DNA from 3 places in the Ralstonia condita genome. Region 2 is predicted to be linked to each of the others. Evidence: predicted binding sites of a transcription regulator. Region 2 holds the regulator's gene; each other region holds the start of a gene.
What was found. The regulator LexA, encoded in region 2, represses DNA repair genes until DNA is damaged. The targets are predictions, from matches to a motif close to ACTGTATNNNNATACAGT.
Positions count from the first base shown of each region.

Region 1: a site for LexA is predicted at 2,131-2,148, ahead of imuA (translesion DNA synthesis-associated protein ImuA). Genes of this name have one in related genera too.
Region 3: a site for LexA is predicted at 3,120-3,137, ahead of recA (recombinase RecA). Genes of this name have one in related genera too.

Region 1 is NZ_CATYWO010000002.1:115,519-122,834, reverse strand. Features, by position in the region: gene R2N03_RS07075 (PepSY domain-containing protein) at 1-258, shown strand, start outside; gene R2N03_RS07070 (FAD:protein FMN transferase) at 239-1,240, shown strand; gene R2N03_RS07065 (hypothetical protein) at 1,523-1,924, shown strand; gene imuA (translesion DNA synthesis-associated protein ImuA) at 2,178-3,119, shown strand; gene R2N03_RS07055 (Y-family DNA polymerase) at 3,052-4,632, shown strand; gene R2N03_RS07050 (error-prone DNA polymerase) at 4,645-7,316, shown strand, end outside.
Region 2 is NZ_CATYWO010000011.1:35,748-43,063, reverse strand. Features, by position in the region: gene R2N03_RS20560 (cupin domain-containing protein) at 1-252, shown strand, start outside; gene R2N03_RS20555 (hypothetical protein) at 566-751, opposite strand; gene lexA (transcriptional repressor LexA) at 871-1,521, opposite strand; gene R2N03_RS20545 (ferredoxin--NADP reductase) at 1,776-2,552, shown strand; gene R2N03_RS20540 (asparaginase) at 2,694-3,686, shown strand; gene rpsF (30S ribosomal protein S6) at 3,780-4,148, shown strand; gene priB (primosomal replication protein N) at 4,190-4,516, shown strand; gene rpsR (30S ribosomal protein S18) at 4,529-4,807, shown strand; gene rplI (50S ribosomal protein L9) at 4,833-5,285, shown strand; gene R2N03_RS20515 (replicative DNA helicase) at 5,428-6,816, shown strand; gene R2N03_RS20510 (DUF47 domain-containing protein) at 6,965-7,316, shown strand, end outside.
Region 3 is NZ_CATYWO010000004.1:388,240-395,555, forward strand. Features, by position in the region: gene sucC (ADP-forming succinate--CoA ligase subunit beta) at 1-338, opposite strand, end outside; gene R2N03_RS15625 (DUF2889 domain-containing protein) at 404-1,054, opposite strand; gene recX (recombination regulator RecX) at 1,343-1,822, opposite strand; gene recA (recombinase RecA) at 1,919-2,977, opposite strand; gene R2N03_RS15640 (response regulator) at 3,237-3,941, shown strand; gene R2N03_RS15645 (sensor histidine kinase) at 3,934-5,490, shown strand; gene R2N03_RS15650 (sodium/substrate symporter small subunit) at 5,487-5,792, shown strand; gene R2N03_RS15655 (3'-5' exonuclease) at 5,822-6,472, opposite strand; gene R2N03_RS15660 (DUF294 nucleotidyltransferase-like domain-containing protein) at 6,486-7,316, opposite strand, start outside.

The DNA.
Region 1 (7,316 bases), on a different contig from region 2:
CTCGTCGGCAAGCAGCAGTTGACCGCGTTGACCACTGCATTGTCGAGCCCGAGTGAAAAGACCTACGTGCAGGAGCGCTTGCTTGCCGATGCGGCCGCGCTGCGCAACCTTGTTGCGCGAGGTGCGCACGTCATGGTGTGTGGCGGCCGGGAGATGGCAAGGGGCGTTGCAACGGCCTGGGAGCGCATTCTTGCCGGGTCGGGTGTGACGGTCAATGACTTGAAGTTGAAGGGTTCCTATGTCGAAGACGTCTATTGAGCGTCAGGGTGGGCGCGCGCGCTGCCGTTACACGTTGAACGGCGAGACCATGGGGACGCGCTACAGCGCGCAGTGCTATGCCGGTCCCGACCTTGATCGCGCCCGCCTTGCAGCGGCGCTCGATCGCGCGGTGCAGGCCGTCGATCAGGAAATGTCCAACTGGAAGGCCACTTCCGATCTCACCCGGCTGAATCTGGCCGAGCCTGACGTGTGGGTGCCGATTTCCGCCAACCTTGCGATGGTGCTGGTACGCGCGATCGAGATCGGCCAGGAGAGCGGTAACGCATTCAATGTCGGCGTGGGCGATGTGGTCAGCCGCTGGGGCTTCGGCCCACGTGAAGCCGATGCGCCGAGCGCCACAGGGGCGTTGCCCGCGCAGCCTCGCTCGCCCGTCGGCGCGCTGCTTGAAGTCGACGCCACGCGCGGCCGTGCCCGCAAACGCGCGCCGCTCGCACTGGATCTGTGCGGGATCGCCAAGGGCTTTGGTGTCGACGAACTGGGGCGCGTCATGGACCGCCACGGCATTGAATCCTGGCTCGTCGGCATCGATGGCGAGATGCGCGCGCGCGGTACCAAGCCATCGAATGCATGCTGGGCGATCGCTATCGAACGACCGGATGATGAACGCAGGGAGCCCCTCTCCGTCATTGAGATGACCGATGTCGCAATTGCGACGTCGGGGGATTATCGCCATTGGCGCGAATGCGATGGCCAGCGTGTTTCACACACGATGGATCCCCGAACGGGGCAGCCGTTGAACAACGGGGTTGCGTCGGTCACGGTGCTCGCATCCTGTTGCATGGACGCGGATGCATACGCCACGGCATTGATGGTGTTGGGCGAGGAGGATGGCGTGGCACTCGCGCGCCGCAAGCAGTTGGATGCGCTTTTTCTTGTGCGCGAGCGCGATGGCTTGAGGGCGGTCGGGACGGGTTGCTTCGCCGATGGCGGGGCAGGGGAATACCTGCTGCAAGGGACATGACGTTGATTGCCTCGCAAGAAACGTCCCGTCAGATGCCCGGTGCGCCGTTGTGTCCTGGCAAGCAGATCGTTCGACATTGGCGTGCGTCATTCCGCACCGCCGTCGCCACGTTGTGGCGAGGTGCGATGGATATCGGCAACCTTTTGTCGCGACACATTTGGTTTCCGACAAGTGCAAGCGGGAACCTCATTGCGTCCCGTCAAGGCGGTTCGTGGCTGTGCGGCTACGCTGGTTTTATGGCGATGTGCCGCACACCTGCAGGCGCAAAAGGAGGAGACAGCAATGACAGGGCCGGGTTCCGATAGCGCGCTTGGCGCGCAGTTCAACGAGTTGCATGCTGCAATCGTCGATGCGTTGCCGGAGAACGCCGAATTGCAGTTCGACCTGGCCGGCGCGCTCGCCCTTGACGTGCAGGCGTGGTGGACTGTGTGCATGCAAGACGGAGTCAAGCAGGTTGATTCGCTGTCCTTCCAGCTCACACCGTCGATGGTGCAGACCTATCTGAAGTTACCGCCGTCAGACCGCGCTGAAGTCTGTGCCCGGTTGAAGAACTGGGTGGCGTGGGCACTGGATGGTGGGCCGCCTGTGGAAGGCGAGACCACGGGGTTCGATATCAGCATTGCGGTGCCGCTGAACATCTTCTGGCCCAGTGACGCCTCCACCGGACAACCTGTCGGGCGTTGATGGCCAGACCGTCGTGTTGCGGCCTTCCGAAGCCTTGTCGTTGGGACCCACCCGCCCACGCGTTGAGCGTTGGCGGCCCGCCCGCTCCTGTTGGTAACGCTGCTTTTTTCCACGGGAAACGGGCTGGGTCACCAGGAACATCACACCATTTTTGTACGTGGGCAGCTTGCCTTGGAAAAGAAGCGTTGCAGACGTAAAGTTGTGATACTGTATATCCATACAGTATTTCACCGACTTGCCTTGCGGCTCTCCCATGTCTGCGCTGTCCTCGTCTCTTTCTTTCGCCGAAGGTGTGGCGGAACACCCCGTCGCCGCTGGGCAGGTGGTGTCCGAGCCACGTCTGGCCGCGCGAAAAGCCCGAGCCGTGCCGGCACCCGAAACGCTGCACCCGGCACTGTGGCGCGCGGGCAGCTTGGCGCGAGGCGGTGGACGCGTCTTGTCGACCGGCTATGACACGCTGGATGCCGAGCTGCCCGGCGGCGGCTGGCCTCTCGGCGGGCTGACCGAGTTGCTGTGTCCGCAGCCGGGTATCGGCGAATGCCGGTTGCTCCGTCCGGCTTTGTCCACGCTGTGCGCAGGTGCAAGGCGCATCGCCCTGGTGGGGCCGCCGTATCTGCCCAATGCGGTGCGGCTGGTGGGCTGGGATTTCTCGCCTGAACAAATCGTCTGGGTACGGGCCGACATGCAGGCCGATCTGCTGTGGGCGGCCGAGCAGATCGTGCGCAGCCAGGCCTTTGGCGGCGTCCTGATCTGGCTGAACCAGGTTCGTCCGGGGGCACTGCGCAGGCTGCAGGTGCTGGCGCAGTCAGGTGAGAGCGCCATCTGGGTATTCCGGCCGGCGCAGGCCCTGCGTGAGTCCTCGCCGGCGGTGTTGCGGCTGGGGCTGGCGCCGGCAGGTGGCGATGCGCTGTCCATCGTCTTCCACAAGCGGCGCGGGCCGCTGCGCGAGTCGCCATTGCAGTTGCCGTTGGCCGATCCGCTGCGGGCTGGCCGAGCGGCTGTGCGTCCATTGCCGGTGCAGCCCGCCGAGCCCTTCACCATGGATCCGGCCACTGCGGCACTGCTGGCGGTGCTGTCCTCTTCTTCGTCTTCCGCTGCGTTCGATGCTTTGTCGGACGCCTCCGATCATGCCGTTCTGGATCGCGGTGCATCTGCCCCGTCTGCCCCTCGACGCGCTTCGACCCCAGTGGTCTGACCCGGCCGCGCTCCCCTTGCCAGTCGTGGTGCTGGAGCAGGAGCGCGTGGTGTCAGCCAATGGTTTGGCGATGCGTGAAGGGGTGCGTCCCGGCCTGCGGCGGGCGGGCGCACAGGCGCTTGTGCCCCACGCCGTGCAGCTCGATCGTGATCTGGCGGCGGAGGGACGGCTGCTGCAATCCCTGGCACTCGCGCTATTGGCATTCACGCCCCATGTCACGTTGGATGTGGTGGAAGAAGGGACTGTGCTGCTGGAAGTCGAGGCCAGTTTGCGCCTGTTCGGCGGCCATCGCGCGCTGTGCCGGGCAGTGAGGTATTGCGCGCTCCGGCTGGGCGCGATGCCGCAGCTTGGCGCCGGTCCGACGGCACGCGGAGCGGCGTGGCTGGCCAGCGCGCGGCCAGCGCCAGCGCGCGGGCATCGTCGTACGGCGATGCGTCAAGGCTGTGCGCGGCGTGCCGTGCGGCAGGAGCGTTTGTCGGTTCTGCTCGATCGGTTGTCGGTGGATGCCGTAACGCGCCTCACACGACCAGATTGGCTTGACGGCCTCGGGTGCCGCACGCTGGCTGACTTGCGTGCGTTGCCGCGTGGGGGTCTGCGCCGCCGCTGCGGGCCGCTGTTGGTCGATACGCTGGATGCGGCGTACGGCAATCGGCACGAGAGCTTTACGTGGTTTGCCGCACCGTTGCGTTTTGATGTGCCGCTGGAGCTGCCGGGTCGCATTGATAGTGCGGAAGGCGTCCTGGCAGCATCGGAGCAATTGCTGCTGCAACTGGTGGGCTGGCTGTCGGCGCATCAATTGGGTGCCAAGACGTATCGCCTCACGCTGGAGCATGAACGCCGGCGCGGCCGGGGCAGTGAGGATACGGCTTCCTCCACGCCGGTGGAGATCGCGCTGGCGCAACCCGTTCGCACGCTGTTGCACCTGTCGCGTGTACTGCACGAGCGCATGCATCGGCTTACGCTGACCGCGCCGGTGGTTGAACTGCGCCTGACCGTGACCGATGCCACGCCGCTTGCTCCGCCCACTGAATCCCTCTTTCCCGAGCCGGGTGGTCGCGCCGAGGATGCAGCCCGCCTGCTCGATACGCTCATCGCCCGGCTGGGGGCAGGCAACGTGCGCCATCCGCAGCCCTGCGCAGACCATCGCCCCGAGCGCGCCAACCATTGGGCCGAGGTGAATGCCGCGACCACCACGCAAGGCCGTGCGGCGGCGCGCCAGGCACTGACGCAATGGCATGCGCAGCAGCCAGAGCGGCCGCTGTGGCTGCTGGAGAAACCCATTCCACTGCTGACGCGTCAACACTATCCGTATTACCGCGGGCCGCTGCGGCTGGTGTCGCTGCCCGAGCGCATTGAGTCCGGCTGGTGGGACGATGCCCTGATCAAACGCGATTACTTCATCGCCGAAGATGGGCAGGGCGTGCGCTACTGGCTTTACCGCGAACGTGTTTCTGCCGCAGTGAAGGCCGGCGAAGACGACGGCCGCTGGTATCTGCACGGGCTGTTTGGCTAGGCGAGCCGCACCATGGCAACCACTTCCATCGGCCTGCCCGATTATGCCGAGCTGCATTGCATCAGCAATTTCACGTTCCTGACCGGGGCGTCGCACCCACAGGAGCTGGTCGAGCGCGCGCACGAACTGGGCTACCAGGCACTTGCGCTGACCGACGAGTGCTCGGTCGCCGGCACGGTGCGCGCGCACATGAAAGCCAAGGCCCTGGGCTTCAAGCTGATCACCGGTAGCCGCTTCACCGTGCGCGATGCGCAGGGCGAGCCCTGGCTGAAACTGGTGTTGCTTGCGCAGAACATCGAGGGGTACGGCAACCTGTGCGAGATCATCACGCAGGCACGGCTGGCAGCGCCCAAGGGCGAGTACCGTTTGCACGCTGACGACCTGGCCGCACCGCAAGAGGCGCTTTCCCATCTACGCGGCGTGCCCGATTGCCTGGCGATTCTGCTGCCCGACTACGACCCCGACCCGCAGCACCTGCTGGCCCAGGCGACGTGGTGCGCGCGCGTGTTCGGCGATCGGTTGTCGATTGCGCTGGAGCTGCCGTTGCGCCATGCCGATGATCGCCACCGGGCCACGGTGGCCGCGGTATCGGAGCAGACCGACGTGCCCATGGTGGCCACCGGAGGCGTGCAGATGCATTCGCGCCAGCGCAAGCCGCTGCACGACGTGCTGGCCGCCATCCGCCTGTCCAGGCCGCTTGCCGCGTGCGGGCTGGAACTGGCCCCCAGCGCCGAGCAGGCCATGCGAACACGCATGCAGTTCGGGTTTTTCTATCAGGGCGATCGCGGGCTCAAGGCTCTGCAGCGCACAGTGGAGCTGGCGGGACTGTGCACGTTTTCGCTGGATGAAATCGAGTACGAATATCCAAGCGAGGTCGTGCCCGCAGGCATGACGCCTGCCCAATACCTGCGCGCCGAGGTAGAGGCCGGTGCCACGCGGCGGTATGGCGATTCGATACCGAAGAAGGTCCGCAAACAGATCGAGCAAGAGCTCAAACTGATTGCCGAACTGCGCTACGAGGCGTTTTTCCTCACGGTCTATGACGTGGTGAAGTTCGCGCGGAGCAAAGAGATTCTCTGCCAGGGGCGCGGCTCGGCGGCCAACTCGGCGGTGTGCTATTGCCTGGGCATCACCGAGGTCGATCCGGAAAGCGGCAACACGCTGTTCGCCCGATTTCTTTCGCGCGCACGCAACGAGCCGCCCGACATTGACGTCGATTTCGAGCACCAGCGCCGCGAAGAGGTCATCCAGTACATCTACAACAAGTACGGCGTCACGCGCACCGCGCTGGCCGCTGCGTTGATCACCTATCGCACGCGCAGCGCCTTGCGCGATGTCGGCCGCGCGCTCGGCATTGATCTGGGCATCATCGAGCAGGTGGCCAAGGGGCAGGCGTGGTGGGACAACCGCAAGGAATTCGCCCAGCGCGCCGGCCAGCAGGGGCTGGATCCGGAATCGCCGCTGGTGCAGCGCTGGGCCCTGCTGGTGGACCAGTTGCGGGGGTTTCCGCGTCACCTGTCGCAGCACGTGGGCGGATTCGTGATCGCGCAGGGCAAGCTCTCGCGGCTTGTGCCGATCGAAAACGCGGCCATGGAAAACCGCCGCGTCATCCAGTGGGACAAAGACGACCTTGAATCGCTGCGCCTGCTGAAGGTAGACGTCCTGGCGTTGGGCATGCTCACGGCCATCCGCCGCACGCTGGACATGGTGGATGCGTTGCCGGGCCGGCGAGCCCATTACAAAGCGGCCGGCAGGCTCGCCATGCAGAACATTCCGGATGAGGATGAGAAGACTTACCAGATGATCTGCCGGGCCGAGACCATCGGCGTGTTCCAGATCGAATCGCGCGCCCAGCAGTCGATGCTGCCGCGTTTGCGACCGCAGACGTATTACGACCTGGTGATCCAGGTGGCCATCGTGCGCCCGGGGCCGATCCAGGGCGGCATGGTGCATCCGTACCTGCAGCGGCGGGAGGCAATGCGCAACGGACAGACCGACTGCGTCATCTACCCCGGCAAGGAGGTGGAAGGCGTGCTGAAGCGAACGCTCGGCGTGCCGATCTTCCAGGAGCAAGTCATGCAGATCGCCATTGACGCCGCTGACTTCACCCCGGACCAAGCCGACCAGTTGCGCCGCGACATGGCGGCCTGGAAGCGCAAGGGCAACCTCACGCAACATCAGGAGCGCCTGATGAGCGTGATGGTGGAAGAGAAGGGGTATGACAAGGCTTTTGTCGAATCGCTGTGCAACCAGATGGAAGGCTTTGCCGAATATGGCTTTCCGGAAAGCCACGCCGCCGGTTTCGCCAAGCTGGCCTATGTCAGCAGCTACCTGAAATGCCACGAGCCGGCCGCGTTTTTTGCGGCATTGCTCAACAGCCAGCCGATGGGGTTCTATTCACCGTCGCAACTGGTGCAGGAGGCGCGGCGCAACCATGTGCGTGTGCTGCCGGTCGACGTGACCGCCAGCGTGTGGGATAGCACGCTCCATCTGCGCACCCGTGACGGTGAACCGGGGCAGCCCGACATCCGGCTCGGCTTCAACCGCATTCGCGGCATGCGCCAGTCGGCTGCGGGGCGCATCGAAGCAGCGCGCGCCCAGGCACCGTTCACCAGCGTGGAAGATCTGGCCAGCCGCGCCGAGCTTGATCGCCATGACTTGAACGTGCTGGCAGCCGCGAATGC
Region 2 (7,316 bases):
GCCAACATGGGCGGGATCACCACGCGTCTGCACTGGACAGACCAGCCCTATCGTTGGCACGTCAACGATGGCGAGGAGGTCTTCGTGGTGCTCGATGGAATCGTCGATATGCATTACCGCGAAGCCGGGGGCGAGAAAGTCGCGGTGCTGGAACCTGGCGACATCTTCTTTGCCGGCCGGGGCTGTGAGCACGTTGCTCATCCAAGGGGCGAGGCGAGGATACTCGTCGTCGAGACCGAGGGAAGCATCTAGCCTGGCGCGCGAGCAAAAAAAAGCCCGCAGTCAGCGGGCTTCGAATTCAGCGATCTCAATTGCCCCTGAGGGCACTAGCAATACTACTGTCACGCCCATCAAACAAAATCCGGGTAAACGTCCGTATCGCTGACGTGCCGCCCAACGGTGTGGCCCAACGGCAACATTCGCCCAAAAAACAGCCCGCTCAAGTGGCGGGCCGAAAATCAGTTGAAGAAAGCCCTGTCCTCAGGGCACGGCCAGTGTATGAAATCAGTTGCGGCGGCAGCATTGGGGTATGCCCTGATCGGCGCCGCAGCATGATGCAAACCGTTCAACAGCTCTCGGCGCCTGCTGTACGCGAGGCGGCCGGAATCGCATCCAGCATGCGGCAGATGGCTGCCATGCTGCCGACCATCGTGCGGCGTTGTTCTCCCTGATAAATGCGCACGCCCTGCGTTTGTCGAAAGGGCACCGGATGCACCGGGCGGCGGTGGGAAGACATCGATCCGAGTCGCATGGCAGACCTCGTAGGTTCGGATGGAAAAACGGGCGGCAAGACTCCGCCCTGGCGAGCCGTGGGCTCGCCTCCAGGTTGGATGAAACAGCGAAAGATTTGGCGCGGCGTGTCGCGCAGGCTTACGGGGCGGCAGGCCGGATCAGACCGACGGCCAGCCCCTCCAGATGAAACTCATCGCGGTCGAGGTCCACGTGGATTGGCTGGAAGTCTGGGTTTTCGGCAATCAGCTCGACATGGCGGCCCTTGCGCTGGAAGCGCTTGACCGTGACGTCATCCCCTACGCGCGCGACGACGATCTTGCCGTTGGCCGCCTCGGTGGCGCGCTGCACAGCGAGCAGGTCACCATCCAGGATGCCGGCATCACGCATGCTCATGCCGCGCACTTTCAGCAGGAAATCAGGCTGCGCCGAGAACAGGGATGGATCGACCTGGTACTGACGGTCGATGTGTTCGGCAGCAAGAATCGGGCTGCCTGCGGCGACTCTGCCCACGAGTGGCAGCGTCAGTTGCATCAATCCCATCGACGGAAGCGAGAACTGATGCTGCGCGGCATCGCCCGTCGTGCGCAATCGGATGCCGCGTGAAGCGCCTGGCGTGAGTTCGATCACGCCCTTGCGTGCGAGGGCGCGCAAGTGTTCTTCTGCCGCATTGGGCGACGAGAAACCGAACTCCGCGGCAATCTCGGCGCGCGTGGGCGGAAATCCCGTCCGCTGGATCGTCTGGCGAATCAGGTCGAAAATCTGCTGCTGGCGGGCGGTGAGATTGGCCATCGACGTACTGTATATTTGAACAGGTGCTGTGATTTTATACAGTGACGCGGGAAGCGCAAGTGATTTCGTTGCGACTTGTTGTGGAGCACGCGAATCCGGGGCGGGTGGTGCGGCTGATCCAAGTCAAAACCCATGCGCTGGTTAGAAGCTTATGCTGAATCCATGCAGGCGCGGCTGCGGCGAATCGCATAAAATCAAGGCCTTGTCTGCATATTGCACCGCCACAAAGCTTCATTTGCCGGCCGAACGTCACCATGTCCGCTTTCAATCAAGAGACCGTTCTGAGCGTCCATCACTGGAACGACTCGTTGTTCAGCTTCAAGACCACGCGCGATCAGGCGCTGCGCTTTCATAACGGGCACTTCGTCATGCTCGGCCTGGAGGTGGAGGGTAAGCCGCTAATGCGCGCCTACAGCATCGCCAGCCCAAACTATGAAGAACACCTGGAATTCTTCAGCATCAAGGTCCAGAACGGTCCGCTGACATCGCGCCTGCAGCACTTGAAGGTGGGCGACAAGGTGCTGGTCAGCAAGAAGCCGGTTGGCACGCTGGTGCTGGACGATCTGTTGCCCGGCAAGAATCTGTACCTGTTCGGGACCGGCACTGGCTTGGCACCGTTCATGAGCATCATCCAGGACCCAGAAACCTATGAGCGGTTCGAGAAGGTGGTTCTGCTGCACGGTGTGCGCCAGGTGAGCGAGCTCGCCTATGCCGATTTCATCACCAGCGAGTTGCCCAATAACGAGTTCTTCGGCGATCAGGTCCGCGAAAAGCTGATCTACTACCCGACCGTTACGCGCGAGCCGTTCCGCAACATGGGTCGCCTGACTGACCTCGTCGACAGTGGCAAACTGTTCCAGGACATCGGTCTGGCGCCGCTTGACCCGGCGGTCGATCGCGCCATGATCTGCGGCAGCCCGGCGATGCTCGACGATACCTGCAAGCTGCTGGATGCCCGTGGCTTCAAGATTTCGCCGCGCATGGGCGAGGCTGGCGACTACGTCATCGAACGCGCCTTCGTCGAGAAGTAACCCGTTGAGTTTTCGCCACGAACGCCGGCCTGTGTGCCGGCGTTTTGTTTGTGCGACCGAGGGGCGAGGGCAAATCCGCGTCGGCAAGGGAGGAGCGCGCGGCTACAATGCGCGGCTTCCTCATCATGGATGACTGCAACGATGTCTTTGCCTACCATCGCCATCCTTGCCACCGGCGGCACGATTGCCGGATCGGCCGACGACGCAGCTTCCGCGGCTCGCTACCGCGCTGGAGCCGTGCCCATCGATCAATTGCTTGCCGCCAGCAAGCTCGGACTGGAGCGCATTGCTGATGTCCGCGCCGAGCAGGTCGCGCAGATCGACAGCAAGGACCTGACTTTCGACGTCTGGGAAAAGCTGGTCTCCCGCATCCGGCACTGGATCGATGTGGAGCGCGTTGACGGTGTAGTGGTCACGCACGGCACCGATACGCTCGAAGAGACCGCCATGCTGCTGCACCTGACGCAGCACGGCGATACGCCGATTGTGCTGACCGCGGCGATGCGGCCATCGACGTCACTGTCGGCAGACGGCCCGTTGAACCTGCTGAATGCCGTGCGGCTGGCGGCGAACCCCGGGGCGCGAGGGCGTGGCGTACTCGTTGCGCTGAACCAGCGTGTGCACGCGGCGCGCGACGTGCAGAAGGGGCATACCTTCGCAGTGGAAGCCTTTGTCTCGCCGGACAATGGCCCGGTGGGGTTCGTCCTGGATGCGCAGGTGCAGTTGCAGCGCACGCCCCAGCATCTCGCTTCCACCGATGTGTTGCCTATGCCGCCGGTCGGGCGGTGGCCGTGGGTGGAGGTGCTGGCCAGCTACGTGCAGCCTGATCCAAGGCTGGTCGACGCGCTGGTCGCGGCTGGCGTGAACGGTTTGGTAATTGCCGCGACCGGCGCGGGTTCCATTCACTCAAACCTGGAGGCGGCGCTCAGTCGGGCGAGCCAACGGGATGTTCTTGTGCTGCGTTCGACACGTACGGGCGCCGGCATGGTGCCCTCGCAAGCCAGCGCACAGGGCTGGGCGTCCACCGGCACACTCAATCCTTTCAAGGCGCGCGTGCTGTTAATGCTGCTGATTGCAGCGGGGCGTGTCGAGCCGGGTATGGCTTTCCTCCAGCAAGTCATTGATCGATATTGAAAAAATCCTGCCGGTCTGCGTATAATGGCAGGCTAACCAACCTTGCTGCACCGGAGTGTGACGCCCGGGCGGCTTAATCCACAAGGAGCGTCAATGCGTCATTACGAAATCGTATTCATCGTCCATCCGGACCAGAGCGAGCAAGTGCCCGCGATGATCGAGCGCTACAAGAGCACGGTCACCACGCAAGGCGGCCAAGTGCACCGCGTCGAGGACTGGGGCCGTCGTCAACTGGCCTACATGATCCAGAAGCTGGCCAAGGCTCACTACGTTTGCATGAACATCGAATGCGGCAAGGAAACCCTGGCCGAGCTCGAGCACGCGTTCAAGTTCAACGACGCCGTGCTGCGTCACCTCATCGTTCAGACCAAGAAGGCTGAAACGGCGCCGTCGCCGATGATGAAGGAAGTCGCACGCGAAGAGGCCAAGAAGGCCGCCGCTCAGACCGAACAGGCCGCCTGATGCCGCGTGGTGCTGCGCAAGCCTGATCGCGCATCGCCAGCATGAACGAAACCCACGGGGACAACGCCATCAACCGCCTGCAGCTCGTCGCCACTCTGGTCGAGCGCGAGGTGATGCGATACACCCCAGCCGGCGTGCCGATCGTCAACTGTCTGCTGACATACAGCGGGCAGGTGGTCGAAGCGCAGACGGTGCGACAGATCGAGTTTTCGATGGAAGCACTGGCAGCCGGCAAGATGGCTTCCGTTCTGGATCGCATCGCTCCAGGCACCGTCCTGGATTGCGTGGGATTCCTGGCTCGCAAGCACCGCAGCAGCAAGGCGCTGGTCTTTCACATCTCCGGATGTAACGTATTCGTAAAGGATTGAATCATGGCATTCATGAACAAGAAGCAGCGCGACGCGAAGAACAAGAAGCGCTTCCAGCAGCAAAACCCGTTGTTTAAGCGCAAGAAGTTCTGCCGCTTCACCGTGGCCGGCGTTGAGCAGATCGACTACAAGGATCTGGACACGCTCAAGGACTTCATCGGCGAGAACGGCAAGATCACCCCGGCCCGCCTGACCGGTACGCGTTCGATCTACCAGCGTCAGCTCGATACGGCCATCAAGCGTGCCCGTTTCCTGGCGCTGATGCCGTACACCGACCAGCACAAGCACTAATCGACGCGGATAAGGAGAACACACAATGCAAATTATTCTGCTCGAGAAGGTCGTCAACCTGGGCAACCTGGGCGACGTGGTGCGCGTGAAGGATGGTTACGCTCGTAACTTCCTGATCCCGAACAAGCAAGCCCGCCGTGCCACGGATTCCGCCATCAAGGAATTCGAAGCCCGCCGCGCTGAGCTGGAAAAGCTGGCAGCTGAAAAGCTGGCTGCCGCGCAAGCCGAAGGCGAGAAGCTGAATGGCCTGACGCTGCAGCTGTCGCAGAAGGCTGGTGTGGACGGTCGCCTGTTCGGCTCCGTCACCAACCACGACATTGCCGCTGCGCTGAACGCACAAGGCTTCAAGGTCGAGAAGGCGCAAGTGCGTCTGCCGAACGGTCCGCTGAAGACCGTGGGCGACCATCCGGTTGTCGTGTCGCTGCACACCGATGTGGCCGTCGACGTGACCGTGTCGGTGCTGGGCGAGACTGTCTAAGCACGTACGCCGTACCTCGCAACGGCTGGGGAAACCGGTCGAGGCGAGTCAAGAAGGCAGGGACGAAAGTCTCTGCCTTTTTTGTTGTCATTTGTGTCAGGGGTCCAGATTGAAGACCGAGCAGCGCCGTTATAATCCCGCCATGAACGCGCCCTCCGATCCCCAGCTCGATTCCCTCAAGGTGCCGCCGCATTCCATCGAGGCCGAACAGTCGGTGCTCGGCGGGTTGCTGCTGGATAACGCCGCCTGGGATCGCATTGCCGATTTCATCAACGAGCACGATTTCTACCGCTACGATCACCGGCTGATCTTCCACAACATCGGCAAGCTGATCTCGCAGGCCAAGCCTGCCGATGTGATCACCGTATATGAGCAGTTGCAGGCAGCGGGCAAGGCGGAAGAGGTGGGTGGCCTCGCCTACCTGAACGCGCTGGCGCAGAACACGCCCAGCGCCGCCAACATCCGTCGCTATGCGGAAATCGTGCGTGACCGCGGCGTGCTACGCCAACTCGTGACGATTGCCGACGAGATTTCTGCCGGTGCCTTCAACCCGCAGGGTCGCGATGTGCGTCAGCTGCTGGACGAGGCCGAATCCAAGGTATTCGCGATCGCCGAAGAAGGCTCTCGCGGGCAGAAGGGCTTCCTGGAAATCCAGCCGCTGCTGACGCAGGTGGTCGAGCGCATCGACGAGCTGTACCACCGCGATAACCAGAGCGACATCACGGGCGTGCCGACGGGCTTCGTTGACCTCGACCGCATGACCAGCGGTATGCAGGGCGGCGATCTGATCATCGTGGCCGGTCGCCCATCGATGGGTAAGACGGCATTCTCGCTGAACATCGGCGAACACGTTGCAGTGGAGCAGGGCCTGCCGGTGGCCGTATTCTCGATGGAAATGGCGGGCACGCAGCTCGCCATGCGGATGTTGGGTTCGGTCGGGCGATTGGACCAGCACCGCCTGCGTACCGGCCGTCTGCTCGACGAGGATTGGCCGCGTCTGACGCATGCCATCCAGAAGATGAACGACGCGCAGCTCTTCATTGATGAGACGCCCGCGTTGAACCCGATGGAGTTGCGTGCGCGCTCGCGCCGGCTTGCACGACAGTGCGGGCAGCTCGGCCTGATCGTCATCGATTACCTGCAACTGATGTCGGGCTCGGGCGGAGGCGAGAACCGTGCAACCGAAATTTCGGAAATCTCGCGTTCGCTCAAGGGACTGGCCAAGGAACTCAACTGCCCCGTCATCGCGCTGTCTCAGCTGAACCGAAGCCTGGAACAGCGTCCGAACAAGCGCCCGGTGATGTCGGACTTGCGTGAATCCGGCGCCATTGAACAGGATGCGGATGTGATCCTGTTCATCTATCGTGATCAGGTCTACAACCCCGACTCTCCGGACAAAGGTACGGCCGAAATCATTATCGGTAAGCAGCGTAACGGCCCGATTGGTACCGTTCGTCTCACATTCCTGGGTGAATACACGAAGTTCGACAACTTCACCGGTGGCAACGCCTTCTTCGACAACGACACATAGTCCGCTGGACGTGTCAGCCTCACACAACGTGATACGCGTGGCAGGCGGCCGGTTCCGGTAAAATATTGCGTTTTAATGACAGCGCCGGCGGTGATCCCGTCCGGCGTTGTTTTTACGACTCCTGCTTTTCCCGTTCCCAAGGATCATCATGTTCGGCCGCTTCATGCCCACCGAAGGCAAGTTCTTCGAGTACTTCAACCAGCACGCGGAGTGCGCCGTCAAGGCGGCCCACGCGCTCAAGGAGCTGGTTAATGACTTGCCCAACGCTGAAATGCATGCGCGCAACGTGCAGAACTTCGAAAAGAAGGCCGACCGCATCACGCACGACACGATCGAGTTGCTGCACAAGACCTTCATCACCCCGCTCGACCGCGACGAGATCCACAAGCTGATCACGACGATGGACGACATCCTCGACCTGATGGAAGACGTGTCGCTCACCATCTCGCTGTACGACGTGACCAACGTGACCGATGAGGCGCGTCAGCTCGCCACCATTT
Region 3 (7,316 bases), on a different contig from region 2:
ACCAGCGACACGTACAGTTCCTTCTTGATGTCCGCGCCTTCTTCGATCAGCAGACGCTTGACCAGCTTGCCTTCCGGACCGGTCTGGTGCGTCACCAGCGTCATGCCCAGGATGCTGCTGGCGTATTCCTTGACCTGCTCCATGCTCTTGGCCACCTTCACGCCGCCGCCCTTGCCACGGCCGCCCGCATGAATCTGTGCCTTCACGACCCACACCGGGCCGCCCAGGGTTTCTGCGGCCTTGATAGCCTCGTCGACCGAGAAGGCCGGAATGCCGCGCGGAACCGGCACATTGTATTTGCGCAGGATTTCCTTGCCTTGGTACTCATGGATATTCATGCGTGTTTCCTTTGCTAGGCAGAGTGAGTGTGATGAATGTTGAAAACGCGAGCGGCGCGGATTCGTCAGGACGACGGCCCGGGCGACGGCTCGGTGACTGGCGGTAGGATCTTGGCTGGCGGCTTGGCTTGCGATTCAGGTTGCGGCTGATAGGCAAACCAGCGCGGGTAATGCTTACGGACCACTTCGCCCTCGAAATGCAGGGCGTGACAGCCGTGGAGTTGATAAGGCGGCGTTTCGCCAGGCTCGACCGGTCGCACATCGTTCGAGTTGTCGCGCACCGGGAAGACGTCGCCCGCGAAAGCTTGGATGGCCGCGGTGGGCAGCACGCCGCATAACTCCGTCAGGTGCGTACACCCCGCCACGCCGCCGAGTCTCTCACGGGATGCCTTGCGGAACCCTTTCATGAGATTCAAACCGATGAGCTTGCGGTAGGCCGGCCCGATGGTGTCGCAATGTGTGGGATAAGGCACCCAATCAGAGCACGCCTCAGCTTCCACGATGTTCATGCGGGTATCGATGGTCACGCGCAGCCACAGGTCGTGCAGAGGTTCGCCCTGTGGACGAACGCCCCCGCTGGCAAGCGGGATATCGCGTGGCTTGGTGTCCGTCAGGCGCGCTTCGATGTCCCACAGGCCGTCTTCCCGCAAATAGGCCTCCACCGTGATGGCACGGCGGTGGCGCATGACGCGCGGGACGGGCGTGGACAAAGGCATGGACCAGACAGACCGATAGGACCGATGGAGGCAGGCGCACACGGATCTCGTGCATCACCTACGGGACGCGCGCAGCGGCGCATGAGCCGCTAAACACGAACGCAATCGTCTTGCCACCGAAGTAGAAGACGGCATCAAAGTCGTGGATTTTAACACGTCGTCGCAACCGAACCGGGTCGCATGCTGCATTGCGGTGACAGAGTGGTCGCAACAAGCGCCATCGATACAACCGAAAAGACCGAGACCCAAGCCGATTGTCATCGGCAATTGTTGCGAGATCGCCGATATTCAGCTGGATTCGTCACCGCCATCCAGCAATTCTTCCGAGCCGGCGATGATGCGAGACACCACAGAACGAGAGAAGCCACGCGCCATCATGAAGCGAACCTGCTTTGCTCGTTCGGCCAAATCGGCAGGTGGGCAGCCGAAGCGTTTTTCCCACAACGCCTTTGCCCGCGCGGCTTCGGTGTCTTGCAGTTGCGCCTTGACCTCGTCGAGTGTCTCAGCGCCGAGTTGGTGGGATTTCAACTCCTGCATCAGACGGGCGGTGCCGTAGCGGCCCGCGCGACGGTGCACCACACTTTCGGCAAAGCGAGCGTTCGAAAGCCAGTTTTCGTGCTCCAGCCAGTCCAGGAGCGCATCCAACGCCTCAGCGGACTCGGCATGCGGAGCCAGCTTGCGGCGAAGCTCCGTCCGGCTGTGCTCGCGCTGCGAGAGATACCCCAGCGCACGCGCCTTCAGCGATAACGGTTGACGCGGCAATGGCATTGATTCAGCACCAAAAGAAAAAACGCCCGCCGTTGGGGAACGGCAGGCGTATTCAATCTCGATAGAGCCGCCGATCTGCGCCGACGGCCGGCCCAATTACTCGCCTTCGACTTCTTCGGCCACCGCTACGGCGCTCATCGGCGTCACGCCCAGCGCCTCGCGGACCTTGTTCTCGATCTCGCGAGCCAGGTCGGGGTTCTCACGCAAGTACTCGCGGCAGTTGTCGCGCCCCTGGCCGATGCGCTCGCCGCCGTAGCTGTACCAGGCACCGGACTTCTCGACGACCTTGGCTTCCACACCCAGGTCGATGATTTCCCCCTCGCGGGACACACCCTGGCCGTACAGAATGTCGAAAATGGCTTCCCGGAACGGCGGCGCCACCTTGTTCTTGACGACTTTGACCTTGGTTTCGTTACCAACCACGTCGTCGCCCTTCTTGATCGAGCCGATACGACGGATGTCCAGGCGCACCGACGCGTAGAACTTGAGCGCGTTGCCGCCGGTGGTGGTTTCCGGCGAGCCGAACATCACGCCGATCTTCATGCGGATCTGGTTGATGAAGATGACCATGCAATTGGTCTTCTTGATGGTGCCGGTCAGCTTGCGCAGCGCCTGGCTCATCAGACGGGCCTGCAGGCCAGGCAACGCGTCGCCCATTTCGCCTTCAATTTCAGCTTTCGGCACCAGCGCGGCCACCGAGTCGATGACGATCAGGTCGACCGAGCCCGAGCGCACCAGCGCATCGGCGATTTCCAGGGCCTGTTCACCCGTGTCCGGCTGAGAGATGAGCAGGTCCGGCACGCTCACGCCAATCTTGTCGGCATACGTGACGTCTAGGGCATGTTCGGCGTCGATGAAGGCGCACGTGCCGCCCAGCTTCTGCATCTCGGCAACCACTTGCAGTGTCAGCGTGGTCTTGCCTGACGATTCCGGGCCGTAGATTTCAATCACCCGCCCGCGCGGGAGGCCACCGACGCCCAGTGCCACATCGAGCCCCAGCGAACCCGTCGACACGACCTGGACCGGCTCCACCTCGGCGTCGCCCATCTTCATGATCGAGCCCTTGCCGAACTGCTTTTCGATCTGCGCGAGCGCGGCAGCCAGCGCTTTCTGCTTTTCCGCGCTCATCGTGGCTGCCTTCTTGCCGTCTTCCATGGTCGTCCTTCGTGCAAATTGGTGTATAAACTGGCCGCAAGGGCTTGCGATTCCAGCGGTTGTCTGCAACAACGGGCCGCACATCCCAGCCCAGTTTCATCACTTTAGCGCCGCCAAGACTACAGCACGGCGAATTCGAGACACTGTATAAAAAACCAGTGGTTTTGACAAGTCTCCCGGATTTCGTGTCGCGCAAAAACCATGTAGCGGCGGAATGGGCGAAACAGAAACCTCGCCCCAGCATCGCGGGGAGACACGCATGCGCATTCTGATTGCCGAAGACGACGCCACCTTGGCCGACGGGCTGACCCGTTCGCTGCGCCAGGCGGGCTACGCCGTCGACCGTGCCGCCGATGGCGCGGCCGCCGACGCTGCGCTGTCCGCCCAGACAGCGCAAACCTATGACTTGCTGATCCTCGATGTGGGCCTGCCGCGCATGTCGGGGCTGGAGGTGCTCAAGCGCCTGCGCTCGCGCGGGGCGATGCTGCCGGTGCTGATCCTGACCGCCGCAGACAGTGTGGAAGAGCGCGTCAAGGGCTTGGACCTGGGCGCCGACGATTACATGGCCAAACCCTTCGCCCTGTCGGAGCTGGAGGCGCGCGTGCGCGCACTCGTGCGGCGCGGCGCGGGCGGCGGCGCGACGCTGGTCCGGCATGGTCCGCTGGCGTTCGACCAGGTGGGGCGCATCGCCTATATCCATGACCAGGTGGTCGAGCTCTCCGCTCGCGAAATCGGCCTGCTGGAGATTCTGCTCGCGCGCGTGGGCCGGCTGGTGTCGAAGGAACAGCTGGTCGACCACTTATGCGGCTGGGGCGAGGAAGTGAGCAACAACGCCATCGAGGTCTATATCCATCGGCTTCGCAAGAAGATCGAGGTGGATGGCATCCGCATTGCCACCGTCCGCGGGCTCGGCTATTGCCTGGAACGCGCTGCCACCACGGCCCCGGCTGCCGCCCATGGTTGATCGGCTGGCTTGGCCCTGGCGCCGCCCCCGGGCACCGCGACCGGAACGTCCCGGCACCGCGCCCACGGCTGACGACCGCGACCTCGCTGACACCCTTCCCCACTTGGAAGACGACGCCTCGCGGCCCGTCGCGCGCTCGCTCTTCGGCGAGATTCTCGACTGGATGCTGGCGCCCCTGCTGCTGCTCTGGCCGATGAGCATTGCTGTGACCTACCTGGTGGCCAAGTCGATTGCAAACGCGCCTTACGACCGCGCGCTGGAATCGAGTGCCATCGTGCTCAGTCAGCAATTGCGCGAAGTGAACGGTCGCGTGACGCTGCAATTGCCGATCTCGGCGCGCGAGATCCTGCGCGCGGACGAAACCGACAACATCTATTACCAGGTGCTCGGCACCAATGGCGAGTTCGTCTCGGGTGACCGCGACCTACCCTTGCCTCCCGAGGAAGATGCGGGTGCCGGCGGATTGGTTCAGCTGCGCGACGAACGTATCCATGGCGCGGACATCCGCGTTGCCTACACGTACGTGCAGCAGCCCGGCGCCGCCGGCAAACCCGCGCTGGTGCAGGTGGCCGAGACGCTCGACAAGCGTGCGCAACTGGCCAATGAAATCATCAAGGGCGTGATCCTGCCGCAGTTCGTGATCCTGCCGCTGGCGGTGATCCTGGTGTGGTTCGGGCTCACGCGGGGTCTGGCGCCGCTCAATGCCATCCAGGAGCGCATCCGAGCGCGCAACCCGGGAGACACCAGCCCCATCGACGAAGGCGCCGCGCCGCAGGAGCTGACCCCGCTGGTGGCGTCGTTCAATGATCTGCTCGGGCGGCTGGAGCAATCGGTGCACACGCAAAAGCGTTTCATTGCCGACGCCGCGCACCAGATGAAGACGCCGCTGGCAGGTCTGCGCATGCAGGCCGAGCTCGCCCAGCGCGAGCAATCGCCTGACGAATTGCGCCGCACGCTCGCACATATCGCCGACAGTTCGGATCGCACCGCGCACCTGGTCAAGCAACTGCTCTCGCTTGCGCGCATGGAGAACATGGGCGCGACCGACGGCATGGTGCCGCTGGACATCTGTGCGCTATCACGCGAGGTGGTGGCCGACTGGCTCTCGAAGGCATGGGCCAAACACATCGATCTCGGTTTCGAGGAGCCCGGCGCTCCGGTCAGGATCTCCGGCAATGCGACGATGCTCGCCGAGATGCTCAACAACCTGCTCGACAACGCGATCCGCTACACGCCCGAGGGCGGCCGCATCACCGTGCGCATCACCACTGCGCCGTTCGAGCCCTTCGTCTTCATCGACGTCGACGACACCGGCCCCGGCATCCCTGTGGCAGAACGTGAACGCGTCATGCAGCGTTTCTATCGCATCCTGGGTACGCAGGCGGAAGGCAGCGGATTGGGCCTGGCCATCGTGCGCGAAATCGTGCAGCAGCACGGCGGCGACATCGAAGTGCTCGACAACGTGTATCAGACGTCTCCGCGCATGGCCGGCGCACGCTTTCGCATTACGCTGCATCGTGGCTCGCCCGGCGAGGAGCCCAGCGCATGAGCATCACACCTGGCACACCGTCGCGCCGCCGCTGGATCACCAACATGCGCTGGATTGCCGCGCTGCTTGGCGTGTGGTTCGTGGTGACCTTCGTAGTGGCGTTCTTCGCCCGCGATCTGTCGATGCGCATTTTCGATTGGCCGTTTGCCTACTGGGTGGCAAGCCAGGGGGCGCCCATCGCCTACGTACTGATCACGGTGCTCTATGCATGGCGGACCAACCGCGCCGCGGACGCAGCCGAACACGACGCCGAGGCTGCACAGGCGCCTGCCCAGGATCAATCACGGCCGCCTTCCATCTGAGGCGCCGACAAGGCTCGCCGCGCACAGCATCAAGCCGCACCCAGGTGGCGCAGCTTGACGAAGGCAAGCGCGGCCATCACGGCATCGTTGAGCGCGTCGTGCGCATCCCACGTCGGCAGGCCCAACTCGGCCATCAAGGTGGAGAACCGCAGGTCCAGATCCGGGTCACCCTGTTGCCGGTAGGGCGGCAATTGCCGAAACCGGTAGTCGTAGTACAGCGCGGAGATTTCGATCTTCGGCTGCGGCAGGCCGATACCCAGCATCGGTATCAGCACCCGGTTGAGCATGGCCACATCGAATTCGAGGTAGTAGCCCACCAACGGCCGGCTGCCGATGAACTGCAGCAACGATCGGACCGCCTGCTCAACCGGCACGCCATCGGCCAGATCCCGTTTTCGCAAGCGGTGCACGCAAATGCTGTCAGCGCCCACTTCGCCCTGCGGCTTGATGAGAAGTTCCAGGCGTTCGCTGGTCAGGATGCGATCGCCGACAATGCGGACCGCGCCGATGGAGATGATCTCGTCGGTGCGCACGTTCAGGCCGGTGGTTTCGCAGTCGAGCGCGACCCATTCGTCGGCAGGCGGCGGATCGAACAGGAACCGGAACGCCGGATCGCGCAGCTTGCCCAGCAAGCGCCGCCTGCGCAGCGCCTGCAGCGAGTCTGCAAGCCACCTGTTCATGTCCGCGACCCGCTCAGAGCCACTCGGTGCGCAGGCGCTGCCGCAGGAGCGCCTTGAAACGCTTGACCGCGCTCAGCGCATCCTTGAGCAAGTCGCGCTCCAACGACGACAGGCGCGATGGATGGACATCGCAAGACACGGGCTGATGCGCGTCGATTTCAGCGAGGCCGGCCTTCAGGCGCAACATCATCAGCAGGTGGAGGCTCTCGCTCAACTCCATCGCCGTCTGATGGTCGATTGCCTCGGCGCGCACCAGCGCGTTCAGACGCTGCACGGTGCCGGTCTCATCGAGGACACGGTGCGCGAGCGCGAGGCTGCGCACGCCATGAACGATGGGGAAGATGCCCTCCTTTTTTACGTCGATCACCGGGTCGGTATCGCCCAGGTTCAACCAGCGATTGCGCCAGCCCGAGGCCGGACTGAAGGCCTCGATCGCAGCCGCAAACCGGCCGAGCATGGCGTCGTTGTCGAGCGTCAATTCGAGCAGGGTTCGCTTCAGTTGCTGCAGCAGGGAAGCATCCCCGCACACCGCGTGCGCATCAAAGAAGATCGCAAGATTCATCAGACCCTCCGGGCTCGGCAGGATCAGCCATTCGCGGATGCGCCGGGTGAAATCGCTGACGCTCAGACACCATTCTGGTCGACTGAGCATGACACCGCCCGGGCAAGGCGGGTAGCCAAAGGCAGCGAGCGCATCCGAAAAGCGCGTGACGATCCCCTGCAGATCAGGCGGCGGCGCATAGCCATCGCGCAACACCAGCGCGTTGTCCTGGTCCGTCTTGAGGAGCTGTTCCCCACGGCCCTCGCTACCCATGACGAAGAGACAGCTGTTGGCTACCAGCTC